Regions from separate parts of the Enterobacter sp. UNJFSC 003 genome, predicted to be linked through region 1. Evidence: predicted binding sites of a transcription regulator. Region 1 holds the regulator's gene; each other region holds the start of a gene.

Region 1 (5,809 bases):
CCGCACCCAGGGGCGCGGCACGGCAGACCATGTCGGCGTGTACGTAGGCAACGGGAAATTTATCCAGTCGCCGCGCAGCGGCCAGGATATTCAAATTACCTCACTCAGCGAAGATTACTGGGTGCGCCATTATGTTGGCGCGCGCCGCGTAATGACGCCGAAAACCATCCGCTAATCCCTGCCCTGCCACCTCTGTGACAGGGTAAGTTCCTCTTTTGCATACCCTTTCAATTTGCTATCCTTTCCTTGTTGTCTGTAGGGTTATTGGCAGCGTAAATATAATAAGGAGAGAAGCAATGTCGTTCGAATTACCTGCACTACCGTATGCAAAAGACGCCCTGGCACCGCACATTTCTGCGGAAACCCTGGAGTATCACTACGGCAAACATCACCAGACGTATGTCACCAACCTGAACAACCTGATCAAAGGCACCGATTTTGAAGGCAAAACGCTGGAAGAGATCGTACGCAGTTCAGAGGGTGGCGTGTTTAATAACGCCGCTCAGGTGTGGAACCATACCTTCTACTGGCACTGCCTGGCGCCAAATGCAGGTGGGGAACCGAAGGGTGAGCTGGCGGCTGCCATTAACGCAGCGTTCGGCAGCTTTGCGGATTTCAAAGCGAAGTTTACTGATGCCGCAATCAAAAACTTTGGTTCTGGCTGGACGTGGCTGGTGAAAGAGGCGGATGGCAAACTGGCTATTGTTTCCACTTCAAACGCCGGTACGCCACTGACCACTAGCGCAACGCCGCTGATGACCGTGGATGTCTGGGAACACGCCTACTACATTGATTACCGCAACGCGCGTCCTAACTATCTGGAGCACTTCTGGTCTCTGGCTAACTGGGACTTTGTGGCGAAGAACTTCGCCGCGTAAGAGACACGCAGAAGGGTCCGCCCTTCTGCGCTTTTAGCTTATTCTGTGGCGCATGCCGCTTCAGGTTGTTTGCGACCCGACATCAGCACCAATAGCAGGCCGAGGGCAGCAATGATGGCGCCCATCACCGGTACAAAGCTGTACCCCAGCCCACCCGAAATCACTGCGCCGCCTGCTGCGGCACCCAAGGCATTCCCCAGATTAAACGCACCAATATTGACGGATGAAGAGAGTCCCGGAGCTTCATGGGCGACGCGCATGACGCGCATCTGCAATGGCGGTACCACTGCGAAGGTGGCTGCGCCCCATACCACCATGGCAATTGCCGCCCCCACCTCATTTTGCGCCAACCAGGGTATCGCCACCATAATGGCAATCAGCAGGGTCAGGAAGCCTTTCAGGGTACCGCTCACAGAACGGTCGGCCAACTTGCCCCCGAGGTAATTACCGATAGAGAAGCCCACGCCGATCAGCACCAGCATCGCGGTAATAAAAAGCGGCGTTGCATGCATTATCTCGTGCAGTACCGGGGAAATATAGGTGTAGAGCGTAAACATCGCCCCTGCTCCGAGAACGGTTGTCAGCAGCGCAGAGAGCACTTGAGGACGCACCAGCACTGAGAGTTCTTTACGCACATCCGGACGTTCGCCCGCGCTGCCTTTCGGTAACGAGAAGAACAGGGCGATCATCGCCACCACACCCAGCCCGGCAGTGGCGAGGAAGGACATCCGCCATCCGATCGCTTCCCCCATCCAGGTTGCAGCAGGTACGCCGCCAATATTGGCAATCGTCAGCCCCATAAACATGGTCGCCACTGCGCTGGCCTGCTTATGTTTGGGCACCACGCTTGCGGCAACGACAGAGCCCAGCCCAAAGAAGGCGCCGTGGTTCAGGCTGGTCAGAATACGGGACAGCATCAGCGTGGTGTAATCCGGCGCAATGGCGGAGAGCACATTGCCCAGCGTAAAGATGGCCATCAGGAAAATCAGCGCGTTGCGTCGCGCCCGATGCGAAAGCAACAGCGTCATCAGCGGAGCCCCCACCATCACGCCAATGGCGTAGGCGCTGATCAACATACCGGCCGCAGGGATAGAAACCTCTACGCCTTGGGCGATAACGGGCAATAACCCCATCGGGGAAAATTCAGTGGTGCCAATCCCAAAAGCGCCGATCGCCAGGGCCAGCAGGGGAAAATTGATTTTCATGCGTCAACTCCGGATGCCGTGTTATGTCGTAACACAGAACAAAGAAGCGGAAAGCATGACATCAATCACAAAAAATGAGAAGTTAACAAATTGGCAAAAGATTTTTGCCAGAGGGGTAACAATCGGGATAAGCAGGAGGGAGAGAACGCTCCCTCCGCGTAAATCAGTGCAGTACTGCCGTCAAACCTGCGGCAACAATCAGCGCCAGCACAATCACGGTCGTCGTCAGCGAAAACTTCAGATCGGTATTCATCAATTTTTCTCCTTTTAATCCCCCCACAAAAAGTGAGTCTGCTCATTTTTACACAGTTTACGTCAAAAATCTTCCTGGATTTAAACGGATATCCACTTTTGCTCTTCCCCTTTTCACCAAGATAGGACAAAATTCCACGCTAAATTTATTAGCGTACCGGCCATTGACCCCCTCCTGACGTCCTGAGTCGTTTTCCCGGCGTGTCGCAATTCCAGATTGCGTAATAAGGGTGAGAGAAGGCAAACGTTTACCTTCATGTTTTTCAGGAGCTTAGGATATGGTCTGGAGTGACATTTAATGGCAACAATTAAAGATGTGGCAAAACGCGCAAACGTTTCCACTACAACCGTATCACATGTTATTAACAAAACCCGTTTCGTTGCGGAAGAGACGCGCAATGCCGTCTGGGCAGCGATCAAGGAACTGCACTACTCGCCGAGTGCGGTTGCGCGCAGTCTTAAAGTTAATCACACCAAATCCATTGGTTTGCTGGCCACCAGCAGTGAAGCGGCCTATTTTGCCGAGATCATTGAAGCGGTAGAAAAAAACTGCTTCCAGAAAGGCTATACCCTTATCCTGGGCAACGCGTGGAACAACATTGAAAAACAGCGAGCCTATCTGTCAATGATGGCGCAGAAGCGCGTGGATGGTCTGCTGGTGATGTGCTCCGAGTACCCGGAGTCGGTGCTTTCCATGCTTGAAGAGTATCGCCACATACCGATGGTCGTTATGGACTGGGGTGAAGCGCGTGCCGACTTCACCGATTCCGTGATTGATAACGCCTTCGAAGGCGGTTATATGGCGGGACGTTATTTGGTGGAACGCGGTCACCGCGAAATTGGTGTGATACCGGGGCCGCTGGAGCGCAACACCGGTGCGGGCCGCCTGGCCGGGTTTATGAAAGCGATGGAAGAAGCGATGATCGCGGTGCCGGAAAACTGGATTGTTCAGGGTGACTTTGAACCCGAATCAGGCTATCGCGCGATGCAGCAGATTGTCTCCCAGCCGCACCGTCCGACCGCCGTCTTCTGTGGTGGTGACATCATGGCGATGGGTGCACTCTGTGCGGCAGATGAGCTGGGGCTGCGCGTACCGCAGGATATTTCCGTCATCGGGTATGACAACGTGCGTAACGCGCGCTTCTTTACCCCTGCGCTGACCACCATTCACCAGCCAAAAGATTCACTGGGCGAAACAGCCTTCAATATGCTGATGGACAGGATCGTCAACAAGCGAGAAGAATCCCAGTCAATTGAAGTTCATCCTCGCCTTATTGAACGCCGTTCCGTTGCGGATGGTCCGTTCCGCGACTACCGTCGTTAATCTCATACGGAGCCCGCTACGCTGGCTCCCGTAACCACTCCCGGTTAAGCGTATCACTGTCTCCCAGGTAATCCAGAAGCCAGGCCATTGCAGGTGATACATCGCTTTGCTGCCATGTCAGGCAACAGGCGGCATCCGGGAAGGGGTTCTCCAGCGTCAGCGCAGCCCATTCACCCGTGTCAATGCGCGGGCGCGCAAAATGGCCAGGCACCATTGCAACGCACAGCCCGGCGCTGAGGCAGGTCGCGGATGATTCCCAGTCCGGGGCCACAACCCGGCGCTGGTTATCCAGCAGCCAGGTAATACGCTTGGGCAACGAGCGCGAGGTATCTTCCAACACCAGCGACGGCCAGTTGCGCAGCGCGTCATCGCTCAGCGGCCCTTCCATTGTCGCCAGCGGATGCTCACGCGCCACCACGCATTTCCAGTTAAGCATGCCCATATCGCGGAACGCATAGCGCCCCCCGACGGGGATCGCCTGGGTTGCCCCAATCGCCATCTCCACCCTGCCGTCCGCCAGCGCGTCCCAGACGCCGTTGAACACCTCCTGGGACACCCGCAGCTCCACATCCGAGAAATGACGATAAAAATCAACAATCATCTGCCGCGTTCGTTCCGGTTTGACGATGTTATCTACCGCGATGGAAAGATGCCCTCGCCAGCCGTTAGCAATCTGCTGACACTGTTCTCGGGTGATCTGCATTTTTTTGATAACAGATCGCCCTTCTTTCAAAAACCACGCCCCGGCAGGCGTTAACTCAACGTCGCGATGACGCCGTTCAAACAGGGGAACCGCCAGCCACTCTTCCAGCTGGCGTACCGTATAGCTTATCGCCGAGGGCACGCGGTGTAGCTCCTGCGCTGCACCGCTAAAGCTGCCGTTACGCGCGACGGCATCCACAACTTCAAGAGAATAATCTGACCACATTTTCTGCCTGCAAAATTTTTGAATGCACCCGCCAAATATTAGCGTTTCACAAGCCGCTTTGCACTCCCTACACTCTGCGCCAACGTACACCTGCCTCCTCAAGGAGAAGAAATAATGCAACCTCATAAAGGATTTTTAGTCTGGCTCGCCGGTTTGAGCGTGCTGGGCTTTTTGGCCACCGATATGTACCTGCCGGCCTTTGCCGCGATGCAGGAAGATTTACAGACCCCGGCTGCCGCCATCAGCGCCAGCCTGAGCGTATTCCTTGCCGGCTTTGCCTTCGCGCAGTTGCTCTGGGGCCCGCTTTCCGATCGCTTTGGTCGTAAGCCGGTCTTGTTGCTGGGTCTGGCTATTTTTGCCGTGGGCTGTCTGGGGATGCTGTGGGTACGCGATGCAGCCTGGCTGCTGGTGCTGCGCTTCGTGCAGGCCGTTGGCGTATGTGCCGCAGCGGTGACCTGGCAGGCGCTGGTGACGGATTACTATCCTGCTTCACGCACTAACCGCATTTTCGCCACCATTATGCCGTTGGTGGGGCTTTCGCCCGCCCTCGCCCCCCTGCTGGGAAGCTGGCTGCTGGCGCATTTCGACTGGCAGGCCATCTTCGCCACGCTGTTTGCCGTTACCCTGGTGCTGATGCTGCCCGCGTTTACCCTCAAGCCTGCGCCTAAAAAGGAGCCGCTGCCGGAAGCGAAGCCGATCACCTTTACCTCTTTGCTGCGGGCGAAGGCGTATCGCGGTAACGTCCTGATTTATGCGGCCTGCTCTGCAAGCTTCTTCGCATGGCTGACCGGCTCGCCGTTCATTCTGCATGATATGGGCTACAGCCCTGCAGCCATTGGCCTGAGCTACGTCCCGCAGACCATCGCCTTCCTGGTCGGTGGCTATGGCTGTCGTGCTGCGTTGCAGAAATGGGAAGGTCAGCAGATGCTGCCGTGGCTGCTGGCGCTGTACGCGTTGAGCGTGATCGGCACCTGGGCTGTGGGCTTCGTTCCGGGCGCAGGCCTGGTTGAGATTTTGATTCCGTTCTGCGTGATGGCTATTGCCAACGGTGCCATTTACCCTATCGTCGTGGCGCAGGCATTACGCCCATTCCCGCAGGCAACTGGCCGTGCAGCCGCGCTGCAGAACACGCTGCAGCTGGGTTTGTGCTTCCTGGCAAGCCTGGTGGTCTCAGCCCTGATCGCCACCCCACTGCTGACCACCACCAGCGTAATGCTGTTTA
Region 2 (5,809 bases), on a different contig from region 1:
ACGTCTGGCCTTCAGTCAAAACAGAGATAGCCGCAAAGTCACGCGACGAAACCATTACTATAATCCATTGCCCTTACTAATAGCTAACCGGGTGAGGAAATTACCCCGGCAATCGACTCTTAGGCCGTCCCGGCCCAAGCAGGATCGCCAGCTTGCTGCCGCCTTTGGTGGTTTCCATCCAGATCTTGCAAACGCTGGTGAGCGGCACCGACAGCAACATTCCTACCGGGCCCAGCAGCCATCCCCAAATCAGCAAGGACAGGAATACCACCAACGTCGACATCCCCAGGCGGTGGCCCATCATGCGTGGTTCGAGAATATTCCCGAGCACCATATGCACCACGAGGAAAAGCGCGCCCACCAGCATACATTCGTAAAACCCGTTAAACAGGAACGCCTGAATCATTGGCGGTACGGCGGAAAGCACCGCGCCAATGTTGGGGACGTAGTTCAGCAGAAACGCCAGCACGCCCCACATCAAGGCAAACTGCACGTCCATGAGCATCAGACCCAGCCAGACAATCACACCGGTCCACAGGCTTAACAAAGTTTTCAGCGCCAGATATTTGGAGACGCCCTTTAATGCGCGGTGCAGACCGGCAATGTGAATTTGCGGATTGTTTAACGCGAAGCGCAGCTTATAGGGAACATGGCGAACTTCGAACAGCATAAACACCACCGTCATTACGAGCAGCAGGATGCTGGCCATGGCGCCTGAAAGGCCGGTCATCAGGGTGGTGGCGTAGGTCATAATTTTTTCTGAATCCATTCGGCGCAACATTCGTTCTGGCGAGATATGCAGGTTAAGAAAGGGCATCATCTGCTGCAGATCCACCAGCTTGCGGGTCAGCTCTTTATTGTATTGCGGCAGCATGGTGGAAAACTCACTCAGCGATGCCGCCAGCACGCCAAACAGCCCCGTCAGGACAAACAGCATGACGATGACCACGATAGTGATGGCCACCGGCCTGCTGACGCCCCGGCGTAAAAACCAGGTCACCAGCGGGTTAAGCACAATCGCGAAAAAGAGCGCCAGCAGGAGCTGGACAATGATGTCTGCGGCCGCATGGATACCGGCGAGAATAACGACCAGGCAGGCGAGTTTGAGTAAGATGTGGAGACCTGCTTTGTCAGACTGGTTGGGTATCATGCGTTTTCCTTAATGTGGTTGCCCGTTAAGTGTAGTGCGCGGGCCCCGCTTCGTCTGGAGCCTGTAATCTGAAAGTGATTGCTGATTTTCTCATCCCGTCATGGTAATAGTGAAACACTGTTGTAAAAATCCAGGTTGAATCCATGCCCGAACCTTCCGCCGAACCCGTTCTTAGCGGATTGCGCCTCAATATGCGCATTGTTTCCGTTGTTATTTTTAACTTCGCCAGCTATCTCACGATTGGCCTGCCACTGGCGGTCTTGCCCGGCTATGTCCATGACGTAATGGGCTTTAGCGCCTTCTGGGCGGGGCTGGTGATAAGCCTTCAGTACTTTGCCACGCTGATGAGTCGCCCGCATTCGGGACGCTATGCCGACCTCTTTGGGCCGAAAAGCATTGTCATTGTGGGATTGTGCGGCTGTTTCCTGAGTGGCCTGAGCTACTTCCTGGCCGCAACGACCAGCCAGTGGCCGTGGGTTAGTCTGGCACTGCTGTGCCTGGGGCGCGTCATTTTAGGTATTGGGCAAAGCCTGGCGGGAACCGGTTCAACGCTGTGGGGCGTGGGCGTTGTGGGGGCGTCGCATATCGGGCGGGTGATCTCATGGAACGGCATTGTCACGTACGGTGCCATGGCTATTGGCGCACCGCTTGGCGTGGTCTGCTTCGCGTATGGCGGCCTGTACGGTCTGGCAATAACCATTATGGTCGTTGCGCTGCTGGCGATTTTGTTTGCCCTGCCGCGCCCTAAAGTGAAGGCCAGCAAGGGCAAGCCGCTGCCGTTTCGTGCGGTGCTAGGGCGCGTCTGGCCCTACGGCATGGCGCTGGCGCTGGCATCGGCGGGCTTCGGCGTGATCGCCACCTTCATCACCCTGTTCTACGACGCCAAAGGCTGGGACGGGGCGGCTTTTGCGCTCACCCTGTTTAGCTGCGCGTTTGTGGGGGCACGTTTACTCTTCCCGAATGGGATTAACCGTCTCGGTGGCTTGAACGTGGCGATGATCTGCTTTGCGATAGAGATTGTGGGGCTGCTGCTAACCGGTATCGCCAGCGAACCCTGGATGGCGAAAGTGGGCGTGTTCCTGGCGGGAGCCGGTTTCTCGCTGGTCTTCCCCTCGCTGGGTGTGGTGGCGGTGAAAGCCGTACCGCAGCAGAATCAGGGATCTGCCCTGGCAACCTATACGGTGTTTATGGATATGTCGTTAGGCATTACCGGGCCGCTGGCGGGGCTGGTGATGGCCTGGGCAGGCGTGCCGGTTATCTATCTTGCAGCGGCCGGGCTGGTGGCGATTGCCTTGTTGCTGACGTGGCGGTTAAAAAAATGGCCCCCGGTGCAGACACCGGAGGCCACGTCATCATCGTGAAGAATTACTGAATCACGATGGTGTTAATGATGTTTTCCGCAGTGGTCTGCGCTTTCTGCTGATTTTCGGCTGGCAGGGTAATCTGCAGGGTCAGCAGTTTGTTGTCGATCTTGCCCAGCACCACGGAAGAGTAAGCGGTCTGGCCTTTTGCAGAGATAATGCTGTCCAGCTGCTGCAGCGTGTGGCCTTTCAGTTCGATGGACTTGTTGGTCACGACCTGCAGCTGCGGGTCGCGGCTACGCTGCTGATCTTCCAGTCGTTTTGCCAGCACGCCCAGATCTTCACTGGTGTCGTCGCCAACAATCACAATCACTGCTTTCTGACCGGTGGCGTCGGAATACACGTGCATATTGTTCGCCTGAGTGCCCAGCTTGCCGCTCTGGTCAGTCATATCCGCTGGCAGGGAGAACGTAAGCTTCCCTTCCATCAGATTTACCGGCTGACCGGTTGCATTGCTTTCTGCAGATGCACCCTGAGCAGGCGTTTTCGTGTCGCTGTTATCACAGGCTGCAAGGCCCACAACCAGCAGGCCAATCCCGACATATTTAACCAGATTGCGCATTGACTTCTTCCTTTCGATAAACGGCCATAGCGGCTCATTCACCCATCTTATCACAACTGATAAAGCGAACCTTTAACCTGCCTGTAATGCCGTGATTTCAGATTTATCTGCCAGCCTTTTCAGCAGCATATTCAGCAGCACGCCGTACATCGGCAGGAAGAACACAATGCTGATAAGCACCTTGAAGCAGTAGTCTACCAGGGCGATTTCCATCCAGTGTTCGGCCATAAAAGCGTCCGGGCTGCGCCAGAAAGCGATGAAGAAGAACGCCAGCGTGTCGCTCACGTTACCGAACAGCGTGGACGCCGTCGGTGCCATCCACCAGCGGTGATTCTGACGCAGGCGGTTGAACACGTGCACGTCGAGGATTTGTCCCAGCGCGTAGGCCATAAAGCTGGCGGCGGCGATACGGGCGACAAACAGGTTGAAGTGCGTGAGTGCCTCAAAGCCCTGCCAGCTTCCCATATAAAACAGGGACGAAATCACGTACGACACGAACAGCGCCGGGAGCATCACGGCGAAAATAATGCGACGGGCCAGCGGCGCGCCAAAAATACGCACGGTCAGATCGGTGGCGAGGAAAATAAACGGAAAACTGAACGCGCCCCAGGTGGTGTGAAAACCGAAAATGGAGATCGGGAGTTGCACCAGATAGTTGCTGGAGGTGATCACCAGCAGATGAAAAAGCGATAGCCAGAACAACGCTTTTACGCGCTGCGATTGAGAAAACTGCGTCATATTGTGACCTTTTTGAACGTTGGGGTGAGGGAACCCAATAAAAACCGCCGCATCATACTGCTTTAACGGGACTTTGCAATGGCTAATTTTCACGCAATCGTTAACCTGGTTTGCATTGGCGGCAACCGGGCGTAAACTACAGCCGTTTTAACATGACCGAGAAGACCATGACCGACCTGTTTTCCAGCCCAGACCACACTCTTGATGCCCAGGGCCTCCGCTGCCCGGAGCCGGTAATGATGGTGCGCAAAACCGTGCGCAACATGCAAACCGGCGAAACGCTGCTGATTATTGCTGACGATCCGGCTACCACCCGTGACATCCCCGGTTTTTGTACCTTCATGGAGCATGAGCTGGTAGCGCAAGAGACAGAAACGTTGCCGTATCGGTATGTGATTCGTAAGGGTTAATAGCGTATCGGCCTCTAACCTTTATCTTTGCCCTCTCCTTTTGGGAGAGGGAATAAATCTTTCTAAACCATCGTTTCAGAAATTTGCGCTTTTGTGAGGCGCTTCACCTCCGCTTTTCCAGCCGTAGTCTAATTTTTAAGCGTATAAAAATAAAACACCGTTTTAACGCTTATCTCACTACCCTGGAGTTGACTCGATGAAAACGACCCTAACGCCGTTACTGGCCGCTCTGTGTCTGTCTGCTTTTACCTGCTCCGTCGCTGCCCAAACCATTAAAGCCGCTGATGTTCACCCTGAAGGCTATCCGAACGTGGTGGCGGTGCAGCATATGGGTGAAAAACTCAAACAACAAACTGACGGCAAGCTGGAAATTAAGGTTTTTCCCGGCGGCGTGCTGGGGGATGAAAAGCAGATGATTGAACAAGCGCAGATGGGGGCTATCGACATGATTCGCGTCTCCATGGCACCGGTTGCCGCCATCTTGCCCGATATTGAAGTCTTTACGCTGCCCTACGTATTCCGCGATGAAGACCACATGCACAACGTGATCGACGGGGACATCGGCAAGCAAATCGGTGACAAACTGACCGCCAACCCAAAATCGCGGCTGGTGTTCCTGGGGTGGATGGACTCCGGCACCCGCAATCTGATCACGAAAGAGCCGATCGTCAAACCGGAAGATCTGAAAGGCAAAAAGATCCGCGTGCAGGGTAGCCCGGTGGCGCTGGCGACGCTGAAAGACATGGGGGCGAACTCGGTGGCAATGGGCGTCAGCGAAGTGTACAGCGGGATGCAGACCGGCGTTATTGACGGGGCCGAGAATAATCCGCCGACCTTTGTCGCCCACAACTACATGCCGGTTGCCAAAAACTACACCCTGAGCGGCCACTTCATCACTCCGGAAATGCTGCTGTATTCGAAAGTGAAATGGGACAAGCTCAGCGCCGACGAGCAGCAAAAGGTTCTGACACTGGCCCGCGAGGCACAGTTCGAACAGCGCAAGCTCTGGCAAGCCTATAACGACCAGGCGCTGGCAAAGATGAAAGCCGGTGGAGTGCAATTCCACGACATCGATAAAACGGTGTTTATCAAAGCCACAGAGCCGGTGCGCGCGCAGTTTGGCGACAAGCATCAGGCGCTGATGAAAGCCATCGCTGACGTCCAGTAAACCGGAGTATGTATGTCCGAACTCTACCTGAAGTGGATGGACCGCCTGTACCTGCTCGCCATGACCGTGGCGGGTATCTCGCTGCTGGTGATGACGATTGTGATCCCGATTGGCATCTTCTCGCGCTACGTCCTCAATCGCGGCGAGTCCTGGCCGGAGCCGATCGCCATTATCTGCATGGTGACCTTTACCTTTATCGGCGCGGCAGTGGGCTACCGTGCCGGGTCACATATCGCGGTAAACATGCTAACCGACAGGCTGCCTGAGATGCTGAAAAACCTGTGCGCCCGTGTGGTCGATCTGCTGATGCTGCTGATCTCCGCGCTGATGTTCTGGTACAGCCTCTGGCTGTGTGTCGACCTCTGGGAGCAGCCGGTGGCGGAGTTCCCGCTCCTGACGTCCGGCGAGAGCTATCTGCCG
Region 3 (5,809 bases), on a different contig from region 1:
TAGCCAAGGAAGCGCAGGTAACGTGAAACCACGTCAAACGAAACAAAGGTACGGCCATGGCCAATATGACAGAGATCGTAAACCGTAATACCACACACGTACATGCCGACTTCCCCGGCATGGATAGGTTTAAATTCCTCTTTCTGGCGCGTCATTGTATTAAAGATTTTTAACATCGAAGATTCCATGTAAACACGTGTGTGGACGAAAACCGGGTATTCTACCCGTAATTCAAACCCGAAGCAGCACACAATGCAAGGTGATCGCATCCTGAGGTTATGCTATAACAAGCCCCTATATGTGACCCGAACAGGGGTCGACGCACCACAATAACGGAACAGGATGCAAAAATGGTTACTTTCCACACTAATCATGGCGATATCGTAATCAAGACCTTTGATGACAAAGCGCCTGAAACAGTTAAAAACTTCCTGGACTACTGCCGCGAAGGTTTCTACAACAACACGATTTTCCACCGTGTGATCAATGGCTTTATGATCCAGGGCGGCGGTTTTGAACCTGGCATGAACCAGAAAGAGACTAAAGAAGCGATCAAAAACGAAGCGAACAACGGCCTGAAAAACACCCGTGGTACGCTGGCGATGGCCCGTACTCAGGCGCCTCACTCTGCAACCGCGCAATTCTTCATCAACGTGGCCGACAACGACTTCCTGAACTTCTCTGGCGAAAGCCTGCAGGGTTGGGGCTACTGCGTATTCGCAGAAGTGGTTGAAGGTATGGACGTGGTAGACAAGATCAAAGCCGTCTCTACTGGCCGCAGCGGTATGCACCAGGACGTTCCAAAAGAAGACGTTGTGATTACAAGCGTGACCGTCAGCGAGTAATTCGTGGCGACACTCTTTATTGCAGATTTGCATCTGCAAACAGAAGAACCGGCGATCGTCGCCGGTTTTCTGCGTTTTTTGAGCGGTGAAGCGAAAAGCGCAGATGCGCTTTACATCCTGGGCGATCTCTTTGAAGCCTGGATTGGGGACGATGATCCTAATCCGCTGCATCGTGAAATGGCTGCAGCCATAAAAGCGCTGGTTGATTCAGGCGTCCCCTGTTACTTCATCCACGGCAACCGCGATTTTCTGATCGGTAAGCGCTTCGCCCGCGAAAGCGGCATGACGCTGCTGCCGGAAGAACAGGTGCTCGATCTCTACGGCCGCAAGGTGCTGATCATGCACGGCGACACGCTCTGCACCGACGATACCGGCTATCTGGCGTTTCGCGCCAAGGTCCACACGCCGTGGATCCAGACGCTGTTCCTGGCCCTGCCGCTGTTCATCCGCAACCGTATCGCCGCCAAAATGCGTGCGGGCAGTAAAGCGGCCAACAGCAGTAAATCATTGACCATTATGGACGTTAACCCACAGGCGGTCGTCAACGTGATGGAAAAGCATCACGTCCAGTGGCTCATCCACGGCCATACCCATCGTCCGGACGTACATTCCCTTATCGCCAACGGCGAGCCTGCTCATCGTGTGGTTTTAGGCGCCTGGCACAGCGAAGGCTCCATGGTTAACGTCACGCCTGAAGGCGTGGAGTTAATTGCCTTTCCCTTCTGAATCTCACCGCACTCACCGCTCAAAACCAGTTCAATTTTTTTGAATGATATCGGCAAATTGTTTCGATTTTAATCAGCCCATGGTCGGTCTATTATTAATCACATCAGGGCAGCACGCCCTACTCAAACAAAATGCTTAAGGAATATGACCATGAAATCTATCAAAACTTTCGTTGCAGTTGCCGCACTCTCTCTGATCTCTTTCGGTTCTTTCGCGCAGAGCGTCAGCGCTACTGCTTCAACCCTTGACCGCGCCGAAGCAAAAATTGCTGCTCAGGCTGCTGACCAGGGTGCGTCCTATAAAATCACCAGCGCGCAGTTCAAAAACCGCGTTCATATGACTGCAGAACTGACTAAATAAGCCCCCTGATTGCCGTGCCGCCAGTACGTACAAGCGACAGCGACAATACGATGAGGAAGGAAAGAGAATGAAAACAATCAGCATCGTGAGCACCCTGCTCCTGGCAGCTGTCCTGTCCACTGGCGCGATGGCGGCGGAGAATCGCTTCTCCCTCCCTGAAGCAGGCTCAAATATCGACACCGGCGTGCAGAATCATATTGATGTCAGCCACGCATTCGACGAAGAGAACCTGACCGCCGGAAATCTTCTGTAAAAAGACGTCGGCATAACCCTGAACAGACCGCCAATGGCGGTCTGTTTTGTTCTCTCCCCGGGCCAACAACAGCTCATCTTTTAACCGCGCAACCGTTTTCCTTGCCCGTATAACATGCTATTCTCTGTGCCCTCAAAAGCAGTGTGTTTCGCACCACAGGAGTTTTAAGACGCATGTCTTCCCGCAATAATCCGGCGCGTGTCGCCATCGTGATGGGGTCCAAAAGCGACTGGGCTACCCTGCAGTTCGCCGCCGAAATTTTTGAAATCCTGAATGTTCCGCACCACGTTGAAGTGGTCTCCGCGCACAGAACGCCCGACAAACTGTTTAGCTTCGCCGAAAGCGCTGAAGAGAACGGTTACGAGGTGATCATTGCCGGTGCGGGCGGTGCAGCACATCTGCCAGGCATGATTGCCGCTAAAACGCTGGTACCGGTACTGGGTGTTCCCGTGCAAAGCGCGGCGTTAAGCGGTGTCGACAGCCTTTACTCCATTGTTCAAATGCCGCGCGGTATTCCTGTCGGCACGCTGGCCATTGGCAAAGCGGGCGCAGCAAACGCCGCTCTGCTTGCCGCGCAAATTCTGGCGACCCACGATAAAGCACTCCATCAGCGCCTGGCAGAATGGCGTAAAGCGCAGACCGACGAGGTGCTGGACAACCCGGATCCGCGGGGTGCGGCATGAAGCAGGTTTGCGTCCTCGGCAACGGTCAGCTAGGCCGTATGCTGCGCCAGGCCGGTGAACCGCTGGGTATTTCCGTCTGGCCCGTTGGGCTGGATGCCGAGCCGGAAGCCGTACCGTTCCATCAGAGCGTCATTACAGCCGAGATCGAACGCTGGCCGGAAACCGCGTTGACCCGCGAGCTGGCGCGTCATAACGCCTTCGTTAACCGCGATGTGTTCCCGATCATCGCTGACCGTCTCACGCAAAAGCAGCTGTTTGACAAACTCGGTCTGGCTACGGCCCCGTGGCAGCTGTTGTCCGATAAAAGTGAATGGGATGACGTCTTCGCCATGCTGGGCGAGCTGGCGATTGTGAAGCGTCGCGTCGGCGGTTACGATGGCCGCGGACAGTGGCGTCTGCGCGCGCACGACACCGCTGAGCTACCGGACGACTGCTACGGCGAGTGCATTGTTGAGCAGGGCATCAACTTTAGCGGCGAAGTCTCGCTGGTTGGCGCACGCGGTCATGACGGCCATACCGTGTTTTATCCCCTGACGCATAACCTCCATCAGGACGGTATTCTGCGCACCAGCGTGGCGTTTCCACAGGCCAACTTCGAACAGCAGGCGCAAGCCGAAGAGATGCTTTCCGCCATCATGCATGAACTGGGCTATGTTGGCGTAATGGCGATGGAATGCTTCGTTACGCCTGCCGGTCTGCTGATTAACGAGCTGGCGCCGCGCGTGCACAACAGCGGCCACTGGACGCAAAACGGTGCGTCCATCAGCCAGTTTGAGCTGCATCTGCGCGCCATTACCGAACTGCCGTTACCGCAACCGGTAGTGAACAGCCCATCGGTGATGCTCAATCTGATCGGGACCGAGCTGAACTACGACTGGCTGAAGCTGCCGCTGGTGCATCTGCACTGGTACGACAAAGAGGTGCGCCCCGGTCGTAAGGTGGGTCACCTGAACCTGAACGATACCGACACGGACCGTCTGAGCGCCACGCTCGAAGCAATCACCCCTCTGCTGCCGCCTGAATATGCGAGCGGCATTGTCTGGGCGCAGTCAAAGCTCAAGTAACACATCTACGCCGGGGAGTTGACCTTCCCCTTCCCCGGCGTAAAATCCCCGCCCATTGCTGCTCAGTTTTCTTCTGGAATAATCATGAACGATGGAACGGATTATCGCGCGATCCTCGCGTCAGATACCCCTTTAATCGACGTTCGCGCGCCGATCGAATTTGCACAGGGTGCGATGCCTGCGGCAATCAACCTGCCTTTAATGAACGATGACGAACGCGCCGCCGTAGGCACCTGCTATAAACGCCATGGGCCGGATGCCGCACTTGCGCTTGGTCATAGTCTGGTCAAGGGCGACATCCGTGACGCGCGCATCAATGCCTGGCGCGAAGCAAGCCTCGCCCACCCCGGTGGCTATCTCTGCTGCGCGCGCGGCGGCCAGCGTTCGCATATTGCGCAGGCCTGGCTGAAAGAGGCCGGCGTAGATTACCCGCTGATAAAAGGCGGCTATAAAATGCTGCGTCAGGCCGCCATTCAGGCTACCGCAGCGCAGGTACAAAAACCGATGGTGTTGATTGGCGGCTGCACCGGGAGCGGTAAAACGTTGCTGGTGAAACAGCACGCGCAGGGCGTGGATCTGGAAGGGCTGGCGCACCATCGCGGTTCTTCGTTCGGGCGGACGCTCACCCCGCAGCTTTCGCAGGCGAGTTTCGAAAACCAGCTTGCCGTTGCGCTATTAAAAAAAGACGCCGCGCGCTGGGTGCTGGAAGATGAAGGCCGGATGATCGGATCGAACCACCTGCCGGAGTGCCTGCGCGATCGCATGGTGCAGGCCCCGATCGCCGTCGTGGAAGATCCGTTTGATGTTCGCCTTGAGCGGCTGCGCGAAGAGTATTTTGACCATATGTGGGCGGATTTTTCTGCCGCCTATGGCGAAGACGCGGGCTGGAAAGAGTACAGCGAGTATCTGCATCACGGCCTGTTCGCGATTCGCCGCCGTCTGGGGTTACAGCGCTATGCTGAATTTACCGCGTTATTAGACAGCGCACTTCTGGAGCAGCAGCGTTCCGGCAGCACCGACGCGCACTTTAGCTGGCTCGCCCCCCTGCTGAAGGACTATTACGACCCGATGTATGGCTATCAGCTGGAGAAAAAAGCGGAGAAGATTGTGTTTCGCGGAACCTTTGAAGAAACCGCAGGCTGGCTCACTCGCTAACAGCCGGCGGGACTGTCCCCTTTCCCTTTCAGGAAGAGGGGACAGGGTAAGGATTAGAAATCGTAACGCAGACGCACCAGGTTCATATCGCCCAGATCGTCGGTGCTGGAGGTGAACACGTGTTCGTAATCCACGCGGAAACCATAATCCAACTGGAAGCTGATACCCACGCCGTTATCGATGCGCTGGTAGTTGCGGCCATTCACGTACTGGATGCGGTCGCCCATGAAGTAAGGCTGGATAGATTTAACCGCATACTGATCAACCGGGAATTTGTACCCTGCGAAGTATTCAATACCCCACGCATCACCGGCAAAGTAGTCGTTAACGGAGACTTTTTTGGTGGTCATGAAGTTCTGATACCAGCCGCCGCCAGCTGAGAAGGTCCAGTTATCCGGCGTCCAGCTCAGCGCCGTACCGAGGATGTTCTGGTCGTAGGTTTTGTTATCGCCGTTGCCCGGGTTACGCATTTCTGCGCGGGTGTAGTTCCACGCGGTCCCCCAGGACAGGTCGTCGGTCAGGTGATAATCCACGCCCAGCGAGCCGCCGCCTTTACGCTTGTAGCGCAGACCGTTGCCCGGCAGGTATTCACCATCCTCAAACAGGTAAGAGACATAGATATCTGCATCGCCTACGGTTTTCTTATATTTCAGCATCTTGCGTGAACGATAAGAACCGTCGTAGTCACCGTTAATACCGTTACCCGGTGCCTGACCAATCATG
Region 4 (5,809 bases), 340 kb from region 1:
GAGATTCCAGCCGCCGAAGTAATCTTTCATATTACGGCCCAGCAGGCTGTGCAGAGCAATCAGCGCCGGTTCGCTATCCAGACGTTCGCCATATGGCGGGTTGCTGATAACGGTACCATATGGACCTTTAGGCAGTGGATTGGTTAGGTTGGCAACGTCTTTTACCTCAAAGGTAACCAGTTCACCAATCCCCGCACGACGGGCGTTACTGCGCGCACGTTCAATCACGCGCGAGTCGCTATCAGAGCCGTAGAAGTGGGAGGTGTACTCCGCCAGGCCTTTACGGGCACGGGTTTGCGCGTCGGCTTTAACGTCTTGCCAGACGGCTTCATCGTGCTGTGCCCAGCCCCTGAACCCCCAATTGCCGCGGTGCAGGCCCGGCGCACGATCGGTTGCCAGCATAGCCGCTTCAATCAGCAGCGTACCAGAACCGCACATGGGATCGAGCAGCGGCGTACCCGGCTGCCAGCCAGAGCGCATCACAATAGCGGCGGCCAGCGTTTCTTTGATAGGAGCCATGCCGGTGCGATCGCGGTATCCACGAAGATGCAGACCCGCGCCACTCAGATCCAGGGAAATACTGGCGGTATCACCATTGAGCCAGACGTTGATACGCAGATCGGGATTTTCGCGATCGACGTTTGGGCGTTCCTTATTTCTACGCGTGAAACAGTCAACAATGGCGTCTTTAACGCGCAATGCTCCGTACTGGCTGTTGCGGATCTCGTCATTCACACCGTTGAAATGCACGGCAAAGGTCGCATCCGGGGTGAAGATCTCTGTCCAGTCGATCATCTGAACGCCGGTGTAGAGGTCAAGATCGCTGTAGACCTTGCACTCCTTCATCGGCAGCATGATGCGCGACGCCAGACGGCTCCACATCAGGCTCTGGTAAATAAGCCGTGTGTCGCCCTCAAAATGGACACCACCCTGAACCACCTGGCACTCTTGCGCACCCAGGGTTTCCAGTTCAGTTTTTAACAGCTCTTCCAGCCCACGGGCCGTACTGGCAAACAGAGAATTCATATCGTCACTTTTAACTCTTAGAAAATTGTCGCGCATTATAGCTAATATGGCGTCTATGTCATAAAGTTGAAGGCTTATTTTCATTTGTGGGAGTGTGCAGTGGCGACCTTATCCAGGCTTTTTATTCATCCGGTGAAATCCATGCGCGGTATTGGCGTCTCACACGCGCTGGCAGACATGAGCGGATTTGCCTTCGACCGTATCTTTATGGTCACCGAGTCCGACGGCACCTTCATTACGGCCCGCCAGTTCCCACAAATGGTTCGCTTTACCCCTTCACCGCTGCAGGACGGTTTACACTTGACCGCGCCCGATGGTTCCAGCGCGCTGGTTCGGTTTAACGATTTTGCGCCTGTCGATGCGCCAACGGAAGTATGGGGGAATCATTTTACCGCACGTATTGCGCCTGAAGAAATCAACCAGTGGCTGAGCGGCTTCTTCTCCCGCGACGTGCAGCTACGCTGGGTAGGGCCAGAGCCGACGCGTCGCGTTAAGCGCCACGAAGCGGTCCCACTCTCCTTTGCCGACGGCTTCCCGTTCCTGCTGACTAACGAGGCCTCGCTGCGAGATTTACAGCGCCGCTGTAAAGCCAGCGTACAAATGGAACAGTTTCGCCCAAATCTGGTGATAACGGGATCTGACGCCTGGGAAGAAGATACCTGGAAAGTCATCCGCATTGGCAGCGTTATTTTTGATGTGGTGAAGCCCTGTAGCCGCTGTATTTTTACCACCGTGAGCCCGGAGAAAGGCCAAAAGCACCCTTCCGGCGAGCCGCTGAAAACCCTGCAGTCATTCCGCACCGCGAAGGATAATGGCGACGTCGACTTTGGTCAGAATCTGATTCCGCGCTCGAGCGGCGTCATCCGCGTGGGCGACGAGATAGAAATTCTCGCCCGTGGGTCCGCACGGGCTTATGGTGCAGGTCAGGAAGAAGAGGTCGTCGACGTTAATATCCAGGACCATTCGGCAGTGGATATTCATTGGCAAGGGAAAGTTATCCGCGGCAACAACCAGCAGGTTTTGCTTGAGCAACTGGAGCAGGCGGGTATTCGCGTTCCTTATTCCTGTCGGGCGGGTATCTGCGGGTGTTGTCGAATCAAGCTGGTAGAAGGCGAAGTCAGTGCGCTGAAGAAATCAGCCATTGGAGATGACGGTACAATTCTGTGTTGCAGCTGTATTCCAACAACGTCGGTACAGCTTGAGGCTTAAACGGCCTGTTCCAGGCTGAACGAATCTACGCGAAGCTGCGGCTTCAGCCTGTCGTTCATCACTTTAATTGCGTCACCAAGCTGCATCATCCGCCCGGCAATGGTTACGCCGGGCTGGGCCAGCAGACAGAGAGCGGCATTTTCACCGGGCTCAACCACCAGCAGACTAACCTCTTCGGCAGTATCGCTCAAATTGACGCTGGCAGCATCCCCCGTTGCCGGAGTCCAGCTCATGCCATGCGCCAGAAAATGCCAGCTTTTCGGCATTTGTGGTTTCAGGAAACGGATCGCAACCAGCGCATTTAATACCAGTTCAGCACGCTGTTCTTTTGAGAGAACTAAATCGCGGCATTTTTCTTCAAAAGAAAAATAAAGTGCAGCATCGTCAACGCAAAAGCCTGACGGCGCAAAGGCGTCCGGAGTTAACATTCGACGAGGAAAACGAGAACGGAACAACATGCCATTGGCTAAATCAAGCATCATACGATCGTGCTCGTCGCAAAAATACCAGCGCCAGTTATCGTCAGGTTTAATACGCATGTCTCTCTCCCGTCCCCAAACACCCTGTTCTAAAAATGTCCTGTTTGCCGCCTCGTTTATAACAACATTAATAAAAGACCATAATGTCTAAATAAGCAACAATGACGGAATATAAAACAAGCAGGGCCGGAAATAAAGCCCTGGTTGTCTGATTAGGAAAAAAGATTAGATATGAGTAACGATTTCTTTAATCAACTGCGGCCCTTTAAAAATAAAGCCGGAATAAATTTGCACCAGTGATGCTCCTGCCGCCATCTTCTCGCGGGCAGCAATCACAGAGTCGATACCGCCGACGCCGATAATTGGTAACTGACCTTTTAATTCAGCGGATAGCGCTCGAATAATTTCTGTGCTTTTTAATTGTACTGGACGGCCGCTTAACCCACCCGCTTCGTCACAGTTTTTCATTCCCTGAACAAGAGAGCGATCGAGCGTCGTATTGGTCGCAATCACACCATCAATATTATGACGAACTAAACTGTCGGCCACCTGGATCAATTCTTCAACAGAAAGATCCGGCGCGATCTTAACCGCGACGGGAACATATTTATGGTGGATCGCCTGGAGCTCGTTTTGTTTATTTTTAATGGCGCTCAGAAGATCGTCCAGCGCTTCGCCATATTGCAGTGAACGCAGACCCGGGGTATTCGGTGATGAAATATTCACCGCAATATAACCGGCATAGGCATAGACTTTTTCCATACAAATCAGATAGTCATCTTTGCCCTGCTCAACCGGCGTGTCTTTATTTTTACCTATATTAATGCCTAATATGCCATCAAAATGAGCTTTTTTAACGTTCTCGACCAGGTGATCAACACCAAGATTGTTAAAGCCCATGCGGTTGATCAGACCTTCTGCTTCGACCAGGCGGAACAGACGCGGCTTGTCGTTACCCGCTTGCGGACGCGGCGTAACGGTTCCGATCTCAATGGAGCCAAACCCCATCGCGCCCAGAGCATCAATACACTCGCCGTTTTTATCCAGACCGGCCGCGAGACCCAGTGGATTTTTAAACGTCAGGCCCATGCATTGGACAGGTTTTTCCGGCACGTTTTGACGTACCAGCGCGGCCAAAGGCGTGCCTGTAATACGACGTAACTGCTGAAATGTAAATTCATGAGCGCGCTCAGGATCGAGCTGGAAAAGGGCTTTACGAACGAAGGGGTAGTACATGAACTCTCCTGGATTCCCGGTGTGCAAACCGGGAGGGGATTATGTGCGATCCTGCCCGGAAAGGGAATTGACCTGTGGCAAAAAAATCAGCGTTAAACGCAATCGTTTACTTTGACCTTCTCTTCTTATGCACTTTTTCGCATTTAAATTGCAGATAAATCATTTAGTGGAATTACCCGGCGATGTCACACTCCTGAAAATTGTTATGAATGTTAGATAAAAGCAAACAATTAGTTATAAGGAGTACCTATGCGCGTCATTACCCTGGCCGGAAGTCCACGATTCCCTTCACGTTCCAGTTCGCTGCTGGAATATGCCCGCGAAAAGCTCAATGCCCTGGATGTGGAAGTGTGCCACTGGAATCTGCATAACTTCGAACCAGAAGATTTGCTTTACGCCCGTTTTGATAGCCCGGCGCTCACCGCCCTTACTGAACAACTCAAAGAGGCTGACGGGCTGATTGTAGCAACGCCTATTTATAAAGCCTCCTTTTCGGGCGCGCTGAAAACCTTGCTCGATTTGCTGCCAGAACGCGCGTTGGACGGGAAAGTGGTGTTACCCCTGGCAACGGGAGGCACGGTTGCCCATCTGCTGGCGGTGGATTATGCCCTCAAGCCGGTGCTTAACGCTTTAAAAGCGCAGGAGATCCTTCACGGCGTCTTCGCGGATGACTCGCAGGTCATCGATTATCAACACAAACCGCACTTTACGCCGAATCTGCAAACCCGCCTCGACAACGCGCTGGAAACCTTCTGGCATGCCCTGCACCGCAGGGATATTCAGGCACCCGCACTGGGTCAACCGCAAGGAGTTGCACATGTTTAAAACACTGACACGCATTGGGCTGGCTGGTCTGATGGCCGTCTCAGCGCTGGCCCACGCGGCTGACGCGGCGCCGGAAAGCCTGCGTATTGGCTATCAGAAAGGCAGCGTCAGCATGGTGCTGGCCAAAAGCCACCAGCTTCTGGAAAAGCGCTTTCCGCAAACCAAATTCTCTTGGGTGGAATTCCCCGCGGGGCCACAGATGCTGGAGGCGCTTAATGTGGGCAGTATCGACCTGGGCAGTACCGGCGATATTCCGCCGATATTCGCACAGGCTGCCGGGGCGGATCTGGTGTACGTAGGTGTGGAGCCTCCAAAGCCAAAAGCAGAGGTGATCCTGGTGCCTGAAAATAGCGCCATCAAGAACGTTGCGGAGCTGAAGGGTCACAAAGTGGCGTTCCAGAAAGGTTCCAGCTCACACAACCTGCTGCTGCGCGCCTTGCAGGAGGCCGGACTGACGTTCACCGATATTCAGCCCGTCTATCTGACGCCTGCTGACGCACGCGCGGCATTCCAGCAGGGCAACGTGGATGCCTGGGCAATCTGGGATCCGTACTACTCCGCCGCATTACTGCAGGGAGGCGTGCGGGTGCTGAAAGACGGTACCTCTCTGAAACAGACCGGCTCGTTCTATCTCGCGGCCCGTCCGTATGCGGAAAAAAACGGCACATTCATTCAGGGCGTGCTTGATACCTTTACGCAGGCCGATGCCCTGACGCAGAGCCAGCGTCAGGAAAGCATTGCCCTGCTGGCAAAAACCATGGGCTTACCTGAGCCAGTGATTGCCAGCTATCTCGACCATCGTCCGCCAACCACCATTAGCCCGGTGGACGCACGCGTCGCTGCGCTTCAGCAGCAAACCGCTGACCTCTTCTATCAAAATCACCTGGTTCCAAAACAGGTGGATATTCGCGAACGCATCTGGCAACCCGCAGGCAAAGAAGGAACAAAATCATGAGTCTGAATCTTTTCTGGTTTCTACCCACCCACGGTGATGGACAGTATCTTGGCACAGAAGAGGGTTCCCGCCCGGTTGA

The links. Region 1 encodes PurR, which represses purine synthesis genes. Its sites were predicted from a motif close to CANGCAAACGTTTGCNTG; they were not measured.
Region 2: the regulator PurR is predicted to act here: its motif matches at 3,902-3,919, upstream of tusA (sulfurtransferase TusA).
Region 3: the regulator PurR is predicted to act here: its motif matches at 2,270-2,287, upstream of purE (5-(carboxyamino)imidazole ribonucleotide mutase).
Region 4: the regulator PurR is predicted to act here: its motif matches at 4,046-4,063, upstream of pyrD (quinone-dependent dihydroorotate dehydrogenase).

The regions. Positions count from the first base shown of each region.
Region 1 covers NZ_JBAKHK010000002.1:254,407-260,215, forward strand. The annotation lists gene V5P19_RS07265 (C40 family peptidase) at 1-175, shown strand, start outside; gene sodB (superoxide dismutase [Fe]) at 297-878, shown strand; gene V5P19_RS07275 (MFS transporter) at 917-2,083, opposite strand; gene V5P19_RS07280 (YnhF family membrane protein) at 2,247-2,336, opposite strand; gene purR (HTH-type transcriptional repressor PurR) at 2,634-3,659, shown strand; gene punR (DNA-binding transcriptional activator PunR) at 3,676-4,587, opposite strand; gene punC (purine nucleoside transporter PunC) at 4,702-5,809, shown strand, end outside.
Region 2 covers NZ_JBAKHK010000008.1:58,327-64,135, forward strand. The annotation lists gene V5P19_RS17330 (AI-2E family transporter) at 101-1,150, opposite strand; gene V5P19_RS17335 (MFS transporter) at 1,294-2,511, shown strand; gene V5P19_RS17340 (DcrB family lipoprotein) at 2,516-3,073, opposite strand; gene V5P19_RS17345 (7-cyano-7-deazaguanine/7-aminomethyl-7-deazaguanine transporter) at 3,146-3,811, opposite strand; gene tusA (sulfurtransferase TusA) at 3,979-4,221, shown strand; gene V5P19_RS17355 (TRAP transporter substrate-binding protein) at 4,418-5,389, shown strand; gene V5P19_RS17360 (TRAP transporter small permease) at 5,402-5,809, shown strand, end outside.
Region 3 covers NZ_JBAKHK010000003.1:183,683-189,491, forward strand. The annotation lists gene cysS (cysteine--tRNA ligase) at 1-176, opposite strand, end outside; gene ppiB (peptidylprolyl isomerase B) at 351-845, shown strand; gene lpxH (UDP-2,3-diacylglucosamine diphosphatase) at 849-1,571, shown strand; gene V5P19_RS11035 (YdgH/BhsA/McbA-like domain containing protein) at 1,722-1,931, shown strand; gene V5P19_RS11040 (hypothetical protein) at 1,999-2,184, shown strand; gene purE (5-(carboxyamino)imidazole ribonucleotide mutase) at 2,358-2,867, shown strand; gene purK (5-(carboxyamino)imidazole ribonucleotide synthase) at 2,864-3,931, shown strand; gene mnmH (tRNA 2-selenouridine(34) synthase MnmH) at 4,016-5,086, shown strand; gene V5P19_RS11060 (porin) at 5,140-5,809, opposite strand, start outside.
Region 4 covers NZ_JBAKHK010000002.1:595,053-600,861, forward strand. The annotation lists gene rlmKL (bifunctional 23S rRNA (guanine(2069)-N(7))-methyltransferase RlmK/23S rRNA (guanine(2445)-N(2))-methyltransferase RlmL) at 1-1,026, opposite strand, end outside; gene V5P19_RS09025 (YcbX family protein) at 1,126-2,235, shown strand; gene zapC (cell division protein ZapC) at 2,232-2,774, opposite strand; gene pyrD (quinone-dependent dihydroorotate dehydrogenase) at 2,940-3,950, opposite strand; gene ssuE (NADPH-dependent FMN reductase) at 4,200-4,775, shown strand; gene V5P19_RS09045 (sulfonate ABC transporter substrate-binding protein) at 4,768-5,730, shown strand; gene ssuD (FMNH2-dependent alkanesulfonate monooxygenase) at 5,727-5,809, shown strand, end outside.